Regions from separate parts of the Arthrobacter sp. TmtSoilC77 genome, predicted to be linked through region 3. Evidence: riboswitches for the same ligand, from Rfam matches in the RefSeq annotation. Region 3 holds a riboswitch; each other region holds the start of a gene.
The links. Region 3 has a riboswitch for S-adenosylmethionine ahead of AC6I99_RS19430 (DUF1737 domain-containing protein). Riboswitches for the same ligand answer to the same signal wherever they lie in the genome.
Positions count from the first base shown of each region.

Region 1: another riboswitch for S-adenosylmethionine. It lies ahead of AC6I99_RS14420 (aminotransferase class V-fold PLP-dependent enzyme); the one in region 3 lies ahead of AC6I99_RS19430 (DUF1737 domain-containing protein).
Region 2: another riboswitch for S-adenosylmethionine. It lies ahead of metX (homoserine O-acetyltransferase MetX); the one in region 3 lies ahead of AC6I99_RS19430 (DUF1737 domain-containing protein).

Region 1 is NZ_AP046050.1:3,126,803-3,130,070, reverse strand. It holds gene AC6I99_RS14425 (class I SAM-dependent methyltransferase) at 1-181, opposite strand, end outside; gene AC6I99_RS14420 (aminotransferase class V-fold PLP-dependent enzyme) at 285-1,694, opposite strand; SAM riboswitch class IV at 1,726-1,839, opposite strand; gene hisN (histidinol-phosphatase) at 2,021-2,833, opposite strand; gene rsgA (ribosome small subunit-dependent GTPase A) at 2,888-3,268, opposite strand, start outside.
Region 2 is NZ_AP046050.1:1,656,611-1,659,878, forward strand. It holds gene AC6I99_RS07605 (bifunctional o-acetylhomoserine/o-acetylserine sulfhydrylase) at 1-1,133, shown strand, start outside; SAM riboswitch class IV at 1,285-1,399, shown strand; gene metX (homoserine O-acetyltransferase MetX) at 1,414-2,535, shown strand; gene AC6I99_RS07615 (hypothetical protein) at 2,542-2,943, opposite strand; gene AC6I99_RS07620 (winged helix DNA-binding domain-containing protein) at 2,987-3,268, opposite strand, start outside.
Region 3 is NZ_AP046050.1:4,206,957-4,210,224, forward strand. It holds gene AC6I99_RS19425 (NtaA/DmoA family FMN-dependent monooxygenase) at 1-1,125, opposite strand, end outside; SAM riboswitch class IV at 1,292-1,403, shown strand; gene AC6I99_RS19430 (DUF1737 domain-containing protein) at 1,418-1,684, shown strand; gene AC6I99_RS19435 (rhodanese-like domain-containing protein) at 1,681-2,091, shown strand; gene AC6I99_RS19440 (O-succinylhomoserine sulfhydrylase) at 2,092-3,268, shown strand, end outside.

The DNA.
Region 1 (3,268 bases), 1.1 Mb from region 3:
CAGGAGGAAGAAGCCAAACCACTGAGTCTGTGGGATAGCCGGGCCGAACTCGATCGTAGTGTTCGCCGCCGTCCTGGAAGCTCTGGCCCAGTTCGTGGCGGCGCGTGGCATGCAGCTTGGGACCACCTGGCCTGGCAGCGCTGCCGGAAACACTTCCGCCGGAAACACTACGGGAAGGCACGGCCACGCACAGACTCCTTTACCGCGAACGCCGGTTACCCTACGAATTTACCGCACAGTACGTGTACATCGGCAACCGTGCTGTTTCAGTCAATAGTGCTGTGTCAGTCAATGGTGCAGGGTGCAGCCCCTGCGGTGCCGGGCGTGTTTGGTGCCCACTCCGGGTAGCTGCGGTGGTCGTTGGCCGGCACCCAGCGGCCTTCGTCCACTACATAGTCCCAGCCGAGACCCGTGCGCTTGAGTTCCTCGATACCAGCCAGCAGCCGTGTGGCATCCTCCAGGCGGGAGCCCACGCCGAAGCTGGCTCGCAGTGAGCCGGACGGCAGGCCCAGCCGCTTGAGGAGGGGATGGGCGCAGAAGCGGCCGTCACGAAGTCCTACACCGTGTTCGGCGGCGAGGTATGCGGCGACCAGTCCGGCGTCGAATCCTTCCACCGAGAAATTAACCACGCCGATGGTGTCCTCGGAGTCGCTGAAGATCCGGTGGACCGTCACACCGTCGATTGCTTCAAGTCCCTGTACGAGGTAGGAGCGGATTCCAGCTTCATGGGCATGCCAGGCATCCTGATCCAAGCCGGCGAGCACCTGCGTCGCGCGGGCCAATGTTGCCGCACCGAGGACGTTGGGGGAGCCGCCCTCGTGGCGGGCGGGACCTGAGGCCCAGCTGACCGAGTCCAGGCGCGCCTCACGAACAGCGCCTCCGCCGGCAAGGTGGGGAGTACCGGCGTCGAGCCAGTCGGGGCGGCCCACAACGACGCCGGCGCCGAACGGCGCATAGAGCTTATGGCCGGAGAACACGATGTAGTCGACGTCTGCGGCGGCGATGTTGATGCGGCGGTGGGGGGCAAGCTGCGCGGCGTCCACCACAATCCTGGCACCGTATTCGTGTGCAAGTGCTGCGAGTTCGGCGATCGGCAGGATTTCACCGGTCACGTTCGAGGCACCGGTGACCGCCAGCAGAGATACGCCGCCTTGGCTGAGTTCCTCGCGGAGCTTGGCCAAGGTAGCGGTCAGTGTCGAAGCAGCTACGACACTGCGGTGGGGGACGCCCTGCCAGGGAAGGAGATTGGCATGGTGCTCGATGTCCAGGTAAAGGACCTCGCCCGTTGGCTTTCCGTCGAGTTGCGGGAGGCAGCCCGCCAGCAGGTTCAGCGAGTCCGTGGTGTTCCGGGTGAAGATGACGGAATCATCCGGACGGCCGCCGACGAATTCACGGACGATGTCGCGGGAGTTCTCGTAGACCGAGGTGCTGATCTGGGAAGCGTAGCCCGCGCCGCGGTGGACACTGGCGTAGTAGGGGAGGATCTCGTTGAGATACGCAGAAACGATGGTCAACGCGGGAGCGGATGCTCCGTAGTCGAGGTTGGCGTAGCGGACGTGGCCACCCTGGATCAGGGGAGCTTGCAGCTCCGCGCCTGTGACGGCGGCCAGGGGCCTGCCCGCAGCGGCTTCGTGCGCTGCTTCTTCGACCGCAAGGGACGGCAGAACGGTGGAGTTGAACGTAGCAGTGCTCATGGGACCTCACTCAAGAGGGACCCCCTATGGGGATCCGCGCTTGCCGTATCCGTTCCGGACCGGCCAGGTCGTCACCCGGGGCACCCCACCGCGAATGGAGGGTTGCCGGCCAGCAAACCGGGGTTTAGCGCTGGCACTCGTGACCTGTAAAGAGGTTAGGCCACGCATCTGGCCTGCTCCAAAGTCGCTTCGCTTTGTTAAGCAGATTGTTACGAAGGGTCCGGAATCCCGGTTTTGGGCGAAGAAAAGACGGCGGATGCCCCGAAAAGGAGGCTTCCGCCGTCGAAAATTCTATGCTCAGCCGGTTGGCCTGTTGGTCCGCCGGGTCAGAGGAGGTCATCCAATGCGGGGTTTAGCCGCTTGAGGACCTCCGAATGGAGGATGGAGTTGGTGGCCAGGGCGTTGCCGCCGAAGGGGCCGTCCTCGCCTTCCAATGAGGTGAAGCGGCCGCCGGCTTCCGTCACGATGGGAACCAGTGCTGCCATGTCGTAAAGATTCAGCTCTGGCTCGCAGGCGATGTCAACAGCCCCCTCGGCTACCAGGCAATAGGACCAAAAGTCGCCATAGGCGCGCGTGCGCCAGATGTCTTCCGTCAACCCCAGGAACTCGTCCAGATTGCCGCGTTCCTTCCAGCCGGAGAGGCTGGAATATGACATTGAAGCATCGGCCAACCGCGAAACGTTGGACACCCTGAGCCGGGTGGCTGATGCCAGGGAGCGGCCCATGTAGGCGCCCATGTCCTTTGCTGCCCACCAACGCTTGCCCAGCGCCGGGGCGCTGACAACTCCAACGACGGGCTCGCCTTCGTCAACGAGCGCGATCAGGGTAGCCCACACGGGAACGCCCCGAACAAAGTTCTTGGTGCCGTCGATGGGGTCGATGATCCAACGCCGGGAGCCGTGGCCGCTGCTGCCGAACTCCTCGCCGAGGACGGCGTCACGGGGGCGCGAGCGTGACAATTGGCCGCGGATGGCTTCTTCCGCAGCCTTGTCGGCATCCGTCACGGGCGTGAGGTCAGGCTTGGTCTCGACCTGCAGATCCAAGGCCTTGAAGCGGTCCATGGTTTGGGCGTCCACGGAATCCGCCAGCACGTGGGCCAGTCGCAGGTCGTCGTTGTAGCTGGAAACGGGTTGGGTCATGCCACCAAACTATCGTGAAACGTTCCCTGCAGTTGGATCGCCTTGCGCCGACACTTAGTTGACCGTACCCAATTCCTTGGTCTCTTTCGCTTCCATACGCGGGTCCGCGCCCAGCAGCCGCCGGAGCGAAGACAAACGGGCCACTCCGGAAGGACCCGCGTGTCCCTCGTTCACCCAGGCATCAAGTCCGCAATTGATGGCGCCGGCATCGTGCTTGCAACCGCGTTCACAAGCTTCTGTGCCCGGTTCCAGGTCGGGGAAGGAATGCAGGATGCGGTCGGGGTCCACGTGCGCCAGTCCGAAGGAGCGGATACCGGGGGTATCGATGATCCAGCTACCCGGTGGGGCGTCTGCCAGCTTCAGGGCCAACGCCGAGGACGACGTGTGCCGGCCCCGCCCGGTGACGGCGTTGACACCACCGGTAGCCCGTTCGGC
Region 2 (3,268 bases), 2.6 Mb from region 3:
CAACACAAGACGCCGTGGAGCAGCGGATCGCCAGCCTCGAAGGCGGGCTGGGCGCGTTGCTCCTTAGCTCAGGACAGGCCGCGGAAACCTTCGCTATCCTGAACATTGCCGAGGCCGGAGACCATGTCGTCGCGAGCCCCAGCCTCTACGGTGGCACCTACAACCTGCTGGCGCACACTCTGAAGAAGTTCGGCATCTCCGTGACGTTCGTGGAGGATCCGGACAACCTGGACCAGTGGCGGGACGCCGTGCAGCCCAACACCAAGCTGTTCTTCGGCGAGGTTGTGTCCAATCCGCGCCAGGACGTCCTGGACATCGAGGGTGTTTCACGCGCCGCGCACGAGGCTGGCGTGCCGCTCATCGTGGATAACACGCTCTCAACCCCCTACCTCATCCGTCCCATCGAGTGGGGTGCGGACATCGTGGTGCACTCGGCTACCAAGTATCTGGGCGGCCACGGCGCGGCGATCGCCGGCGTGATCGTGGACTCCGGAAACTTTGATTTCGGCAAGGACCCGGAGCGCTTCCCCGGATTCAATACTCCGGACCCCAGCTACAACGGACTCGTTTACGCCCGGGACCTTGGCAAGGATGGCGCGCTCGGAGCCAACCTCTCCTACATTCTCAAGGCGCGCGTGCAGTTGCTGCGCGATCTGGGTTCGGCGGTTTCCCCGTTCAACGCCTTCCTCATCGCCCAGGGCCTGGAAACCCTGAGCCTGCGCGTCGAGCGTCACGTCTCGAACGCCACCAAAGTGGCTGAATGGCTGGAAGCCCATGACGACGTCGAATCGGTTGCCTTCGCGGGCCTGCCGTCCAGCCCTTGGTACGACCGCGGCCGTAAGTACGGGCCGAGGGGTACCGGTGCAGTGGTGGCATTCAACATCAAGGGTGGCGTCGAGGCCGGCAAGCGATTCGTCGACGGCCTGGAGTTGCACTCCCATGTTGCCAACATCGGTGACGTCCGCTCGCTGGTTATCCACCCGGCGTCGACTACCCACAGCCAGCTCACGGTCGAACAGCAGCTGGTTGCGGGCGTGAATCCAGGCCTCGTCCGCCTCTCTGTGGGAATAGAGCACGTGGACGACATTATTGCTGATCTGGAGGCCGGTTTCCGGGCTGCCAAAGGCGCTTAATCGCGCTGCTGGGAGAGCGGCCGCCCGCCGTCGAAAATTCGCCGGGCGGCCCTTCGCGGTGCGTGTTCCTGAACGAAGCGGCGCCAAACCGTCACACAGCTGTCACATTCTTCGCCAAGACAGCGGTATTTTTCCTAGACTCTACGTATTAGGTCATGAGTGCCAGCGACAGCCCCGGCTTGCTGGCCGGCAACCCTCCTCCGCGGTGGGGTGCCCCGGGTGAAGACCTGGCCTGTCGCACGCAAGGCGGCAGGCAAGCGCGAGGTTAGGTGTCAAAGGAATGACCATTACTGCTACAGCACCCCCCAAACCGGGCAAAGAAGACGGGACGGTCAAGTACGCCGGCGTAGGTTCGCTGGAACTTGAAGCCGGCGGTTTTCTCCCGGATGTTGTGCTTGCCTACGAAACCTGGGGGCAGTTGAATGCGGATGCGTCCAACGCAGTCCTGGTTCAGCACGCACTGACGGGCAGCACGCATGTGGCCCGCGGTGCAACTGATGAGGAAGGCTGGTGGGAGCAACTCGTTGGTCCCGGCGCGACGATCGACACCAACCGGTTCTTCGTTATCTCCATCAACATTGTGGGCGGCTGTTACGGTAGCACGGGCCCATCGTCAGAGGCGCCGGACGGACGGCCCTGGGGATCCCGCTTCCCGCTGATCACGTTGCGCGACAGCACGGTGGCTGAAGCCCGGCTCGCTGATGCTTTGGGGATCAAGGCATGGCACGCAGTCCTTGGCGGTTCCATGGGTGGGGCGCGGGCACTTGAGTGGGCGGTCACCTTCCCTGAGCGTGTTCAGCGGTGCGCGGTTATTTCTGTGGGCGCCTACAGCACAGCCGAGCAAATCGCTTTCGCCCAGTCGCAGACGCTCGCCATCCGCCAGGACCCGAACTTCAACAACGGCGATTACTACGGTGGACCAACTCCTGAGGCAGGCCTTGCCCTGGCCCGACGGATAGCGCACATCACGTACCGGTCAGCGCTGGAGCTTGATGTCCGCTTCGGCCGGGAAGCCCAGCACCAGGAGACGCCCCTGGCCGCTGCGGTCCTGGGGGAGCGTGGCCGCTACCAGGTGGAAAGCTACCTCGATCACCAAGGCACCAAGCTGGTGCGCCGGTTCGATGCGAACAGTTACATCGCCATCACCGAGGCGCTGATGTCCCACGACATCAGACGGGGCCGGGGCACCTTGAAGGAAGCCTTGGCCGCGGCCACTGCTGAATTCTTTGTGGCAGCCGTCGATTCCGACCGCCTCTATTTTCCGGCCCAGTCAGTGGAACTGGCGCAAAACCTGCCAGGCAATGTGCCTGTCCACGTGATCGAGGCCCCCATCGGCCACGATGGCTTCCTCACCGAAATCGGGCAACTATCGAAGCAGCTTCGCGAGGCCTTCTTCGCCTAAGCCGGCTCAGCCGTTCATGATGTCGCCGCGCTGCTTCATGTAATCCTCCATGGCAATTTCGCCGTTGCTGAACTTGAGGTCCAGTTCGGCCAGCTTGCGCGCGCGGAAGCCTTGCTGCTCAGAGCCGCTGTGGCTCGGAAACGTAGGTGAAGAAGCGTTCGACGCCGGTCCTGGCGGCGGTGGGGCATCGGCAGGGCGGATGGTGGTGGGCTGCGTGGGATAGCCCGGATAATTCGGCTGCGGGTAACCCGGTCCCGGAAGATTCTGCGGGGGATAGCCGGGGCCCGGATAATTCGGGCCCGGGAAATTGCGGTCCTGGAGCCGCCGCGCCCGGGACTTGTTGTACATGCGTATCCCCATGGGAATCAGCCACGAGCAGACGATGATCCAGAAGATCAGATTGTTCACGGTGCAGGCCTCCTAGGTCTTAACCCAGCTTAGTCCCGCAGTTTCACACCAGCTTTGTCTCCATGCCCAGGAACTTCCCGTAGCGTTCCACTTCTGCCTCCAAGGCTTGTTGTTCGGCTGTTGTGAGTGGCCTGTTCATTCTGATGTCGAGTTCGCAGATCCCATCCGAGAAGCTGTGGCGCCACCATCCGGTCAACCTGCCATCCAGCAACACCACGTGAATTGGAGCATCGCCCTCGGGGAAATAGGGCGCCCTGCCGCCGAGGTAATGCCTCGATTGTGAATAGCCCATCACGTACTCGTCGTAGCACTGGATGAGATCGAC
Region 3 (3,268 bases):
GATCGAATCACCGGCGCCACCGCTGCGTGCCTGAAGGATCTGGCGCAGGGTAGACCCCGGAGGTGCCGCCTTGGCGAAGTGCTCCAACGTGCCTTGGTTGCTGTTGGTGCTCAATTCGGGCAACGGCGCATCAAGGTCGAATTGCTTGAAGTCGATCACGGACAGGTAGGAGATCGAATTGAGCTGGCTGTCGATATCACGCTGGGTTAGCTCCCGGCGCTGCGCACGCAACTCCCCGGCCTCGGCCGATGAACCAACCACGGTGGGCTTTAGCACGAAAAGTACCTTGACGTCGTCGGGGTTCCTGCCCGCCTTGGCAGCCTCGGCACGGATGGAATCCCGGTAGGCCTTCATGCCGTCAACGCCACGGGCCAAGGCGATCGCCACGTCTGCATGCCCACCCGCGAACGCTTTGCCGCGGGGAGAAGCGCCGGCCTGCACCAGTACGGGCTCCTCCGGCAGAGGTGCGGTGTTGAGGGGACCGCGGACCTTGAAGAAGTCACCCTGGTGGTTAATAGGGTGCACTTTGGTGTGGTCGGCGAATACGCCGGCCTCAACGTCCTCAAGGACGGCGTCCGGTTCCCAGCTCCGCCAAAGCCTGCGGACGACGTCGACGAATTCCTCCGCCTTCTCATATCGAAGGTCGTGTTCAATCTGCTGGTCCAAACCGTAATTCTGCGCTGCGAGGTCGCTGCCGGAGGTGACAACGTTCCATCCCAACTGCCCCTCGGAGAAATGCTGCAGCGTGGCCAGGAGGCGGGCCGCAGTGAAAGGCGGATAGAACGATGCGCTGACCGTCGGGACGATTCCAAGGTGCTCGGTTGCGGACAGGAGGTACGGCACCAGGGCCAAGGGATCATGTTTGGGCGCAAAGGAGGCGTGTGCCAGCGAGACCTCGGCAGTGCCGCCATAGGTATCGGGAACAGTAAGGGAGTCCTCGATGATGAAGAGGTCAAGGCCGGATTGCTCAAACGCGCGGACGGCGTCTTGATACAGGGCAGGCTTCTTCCAGTCGTAGCCCAGGCTGTAGCCGGGAGTTCCCCATCCCTGGACACCAAAACCGTGGCCCACGAACCATCCAAAATGCAGCATGGGCTTGAGTGTAGAGCTGCCTTGTCCGTTCACCGCGACCTGATTTCTTGCGAAGTTACAGGGGGTCGTACTGCGTCAATTATGCTCCCGGGGCGTCACATTTGGGCTGCTACTCCAGCACCGGCCGGTTACGCAACATGACGACCGCGTAACCGCTTGCAAGTGCGGGCCGCCGCCGCGGGATGTTACGTTTTTCTTGAGTAATGAGCACCAGCGCCAAGCCCTGACTTGCTGGTCGGCAACCCTCTCTCCGGCGGGGTGCCTCAGGTGACTACTCGGCGTATCGACACTTCGAACTGCAAGCGTGACTGAGGAGCACCAGCCAATGCCTGAAACCACTGAAGAAAAACTCTCCTACCGCCTGATTACAGGTCCGGATACCCGTGAATTCTGCGAGCGGATCACCACGGCCCTCGCCGACGGCTACGTGCTCCACGGCAGCCCGGCAGCCACGTTCAATGGCACGGATGTCATCGTGGCGCAGGCGGTCGTCCTGCCCGCTGCCATCGCCAACGCAGACGCCGCCGTCGCGAATGCTGTTGACCAGTTGGAGAACGACGACGACGAAGAAGCATTCGAGGGACACGCATGAGTTACGCAGGTGACCTGACCCCGCAGGACGCGTGGGCCAAGCTTGAAGAAGGCGCAATCCTGGTAGACGTCCGCACCGAGGCCGAGTGGGCCCACATCGGCATCCCGGACACCAAAGCCACAGAGAATGATCCCCTGTTCATTCAGTGGAACCTCGCCGGTGGCATTCCCAACTCCCGCTTCATCGAGGACCTGCAGCAGCAGGCACCCGAGGGTGAGGGCGTGGAACTCGTTTTCATCTGCCGCTCAGGCCAGCGCTCCATCTCGGCCGCCATCGCCGCGACGCAGGCCGGGTTCACCGCCTACAACGTGCTTGAGGGCTTCGAAGGCGACCCGGACCGCTACGGCGAACGGACCATCAACGGCTGGAAGAACCGCGGCCTGCCAACCAACCTGGGGAACGACTAAGTGACTTTCAATCCCGATGCCGCCAGCTGGAGCCCTGACACCCAGGCAGTACGCGGCGGCCTTGACCGTACCAACTTCCAGGAGACGTCCGAACCCGTTTTCCTGAACTCCGGCTTCGTCTACGAATCCGCTGCCGCCGCCGAACGCGCCTTCACCGGCGAGGACGAACGCTTCGTTTACTCCCGCTACGGCAACCCCTCTGTAGCCACGTTCCAGGAACGGTTGCGGTTGCTCGAAGGAACCGAGGCATGCTTCGCGACGGCGTCAGGCATGTCCGCGGTGTTCACCGCCTTGGGTGCCCTCCTGGCTGCCGGTGATCGCGTGGTTGCCGCCCGTTCCCTGTTCGGCTCGTGCTTCGTAATCCTCAACGAGATCCTGCCGCGCTGGGGCGTGGAGACCGTGTTCGTCGACGGTCCCGACCTCGACCAGTGGCGGGCTGCCCTCTCCGAACCGACCACCGCCGTGTTCTTCGAGTCGCCCTCGAACCCCATGCAGGAAATCGTGGACATCGCCGCCGTCAGCGAGCTGGCGCATGCTGCGGGAGCGACCGTCGTCGTCGACAACGTCTTTGCCACACCCTTGCTCCAGCGTTGCGGTGACCTGGGCGCGGACGTCATTGTGTACTCCGGAACCAAGCACATCGATGGCCAGGGGCGTGTCCTCGGCGGCGCAATCCTGGGCACCAAGGCATTCATCGATGGCCCGGTCAAGCAGTTGATGCGGCACACCGGACCTTCACTCTCCGCCTTCAATGCCTGGGTGTTGACCAAGGGCCTGGAGACGATCGGCCTGCGGGTGAACCACAGCTCGGCGTCTGCTTTGAAAATCGCGGAATGGCTCGAGCAGCAGCCTGCCATCAACTGGGTCAAGTACCCCTTGCTGAAATCGCACCCTCAGTACGAGCTGGCAGCCAAGCAAATGAAGGCCGGCGGTACCGTGCTGACCTTCGAGTTGCTGCCCTCCTCCGGGCGTTCGGCCAAGGATGCCGCGTTTGCATTGCTGGACGGTCTGCGCGTCATCGACATCTCCAACAACCTGGGCGACTCCAAGTCCCTCATCACGCACCCGGCCACCACTACCCACCGGGCCATGGGGCCCGAAGGGCGTGCGGCCATTGGGCTGAGCGACGGCGTGGTCCGTTTGTCCGTTGGCCTGGAAGACGTGGACGATCTCATTC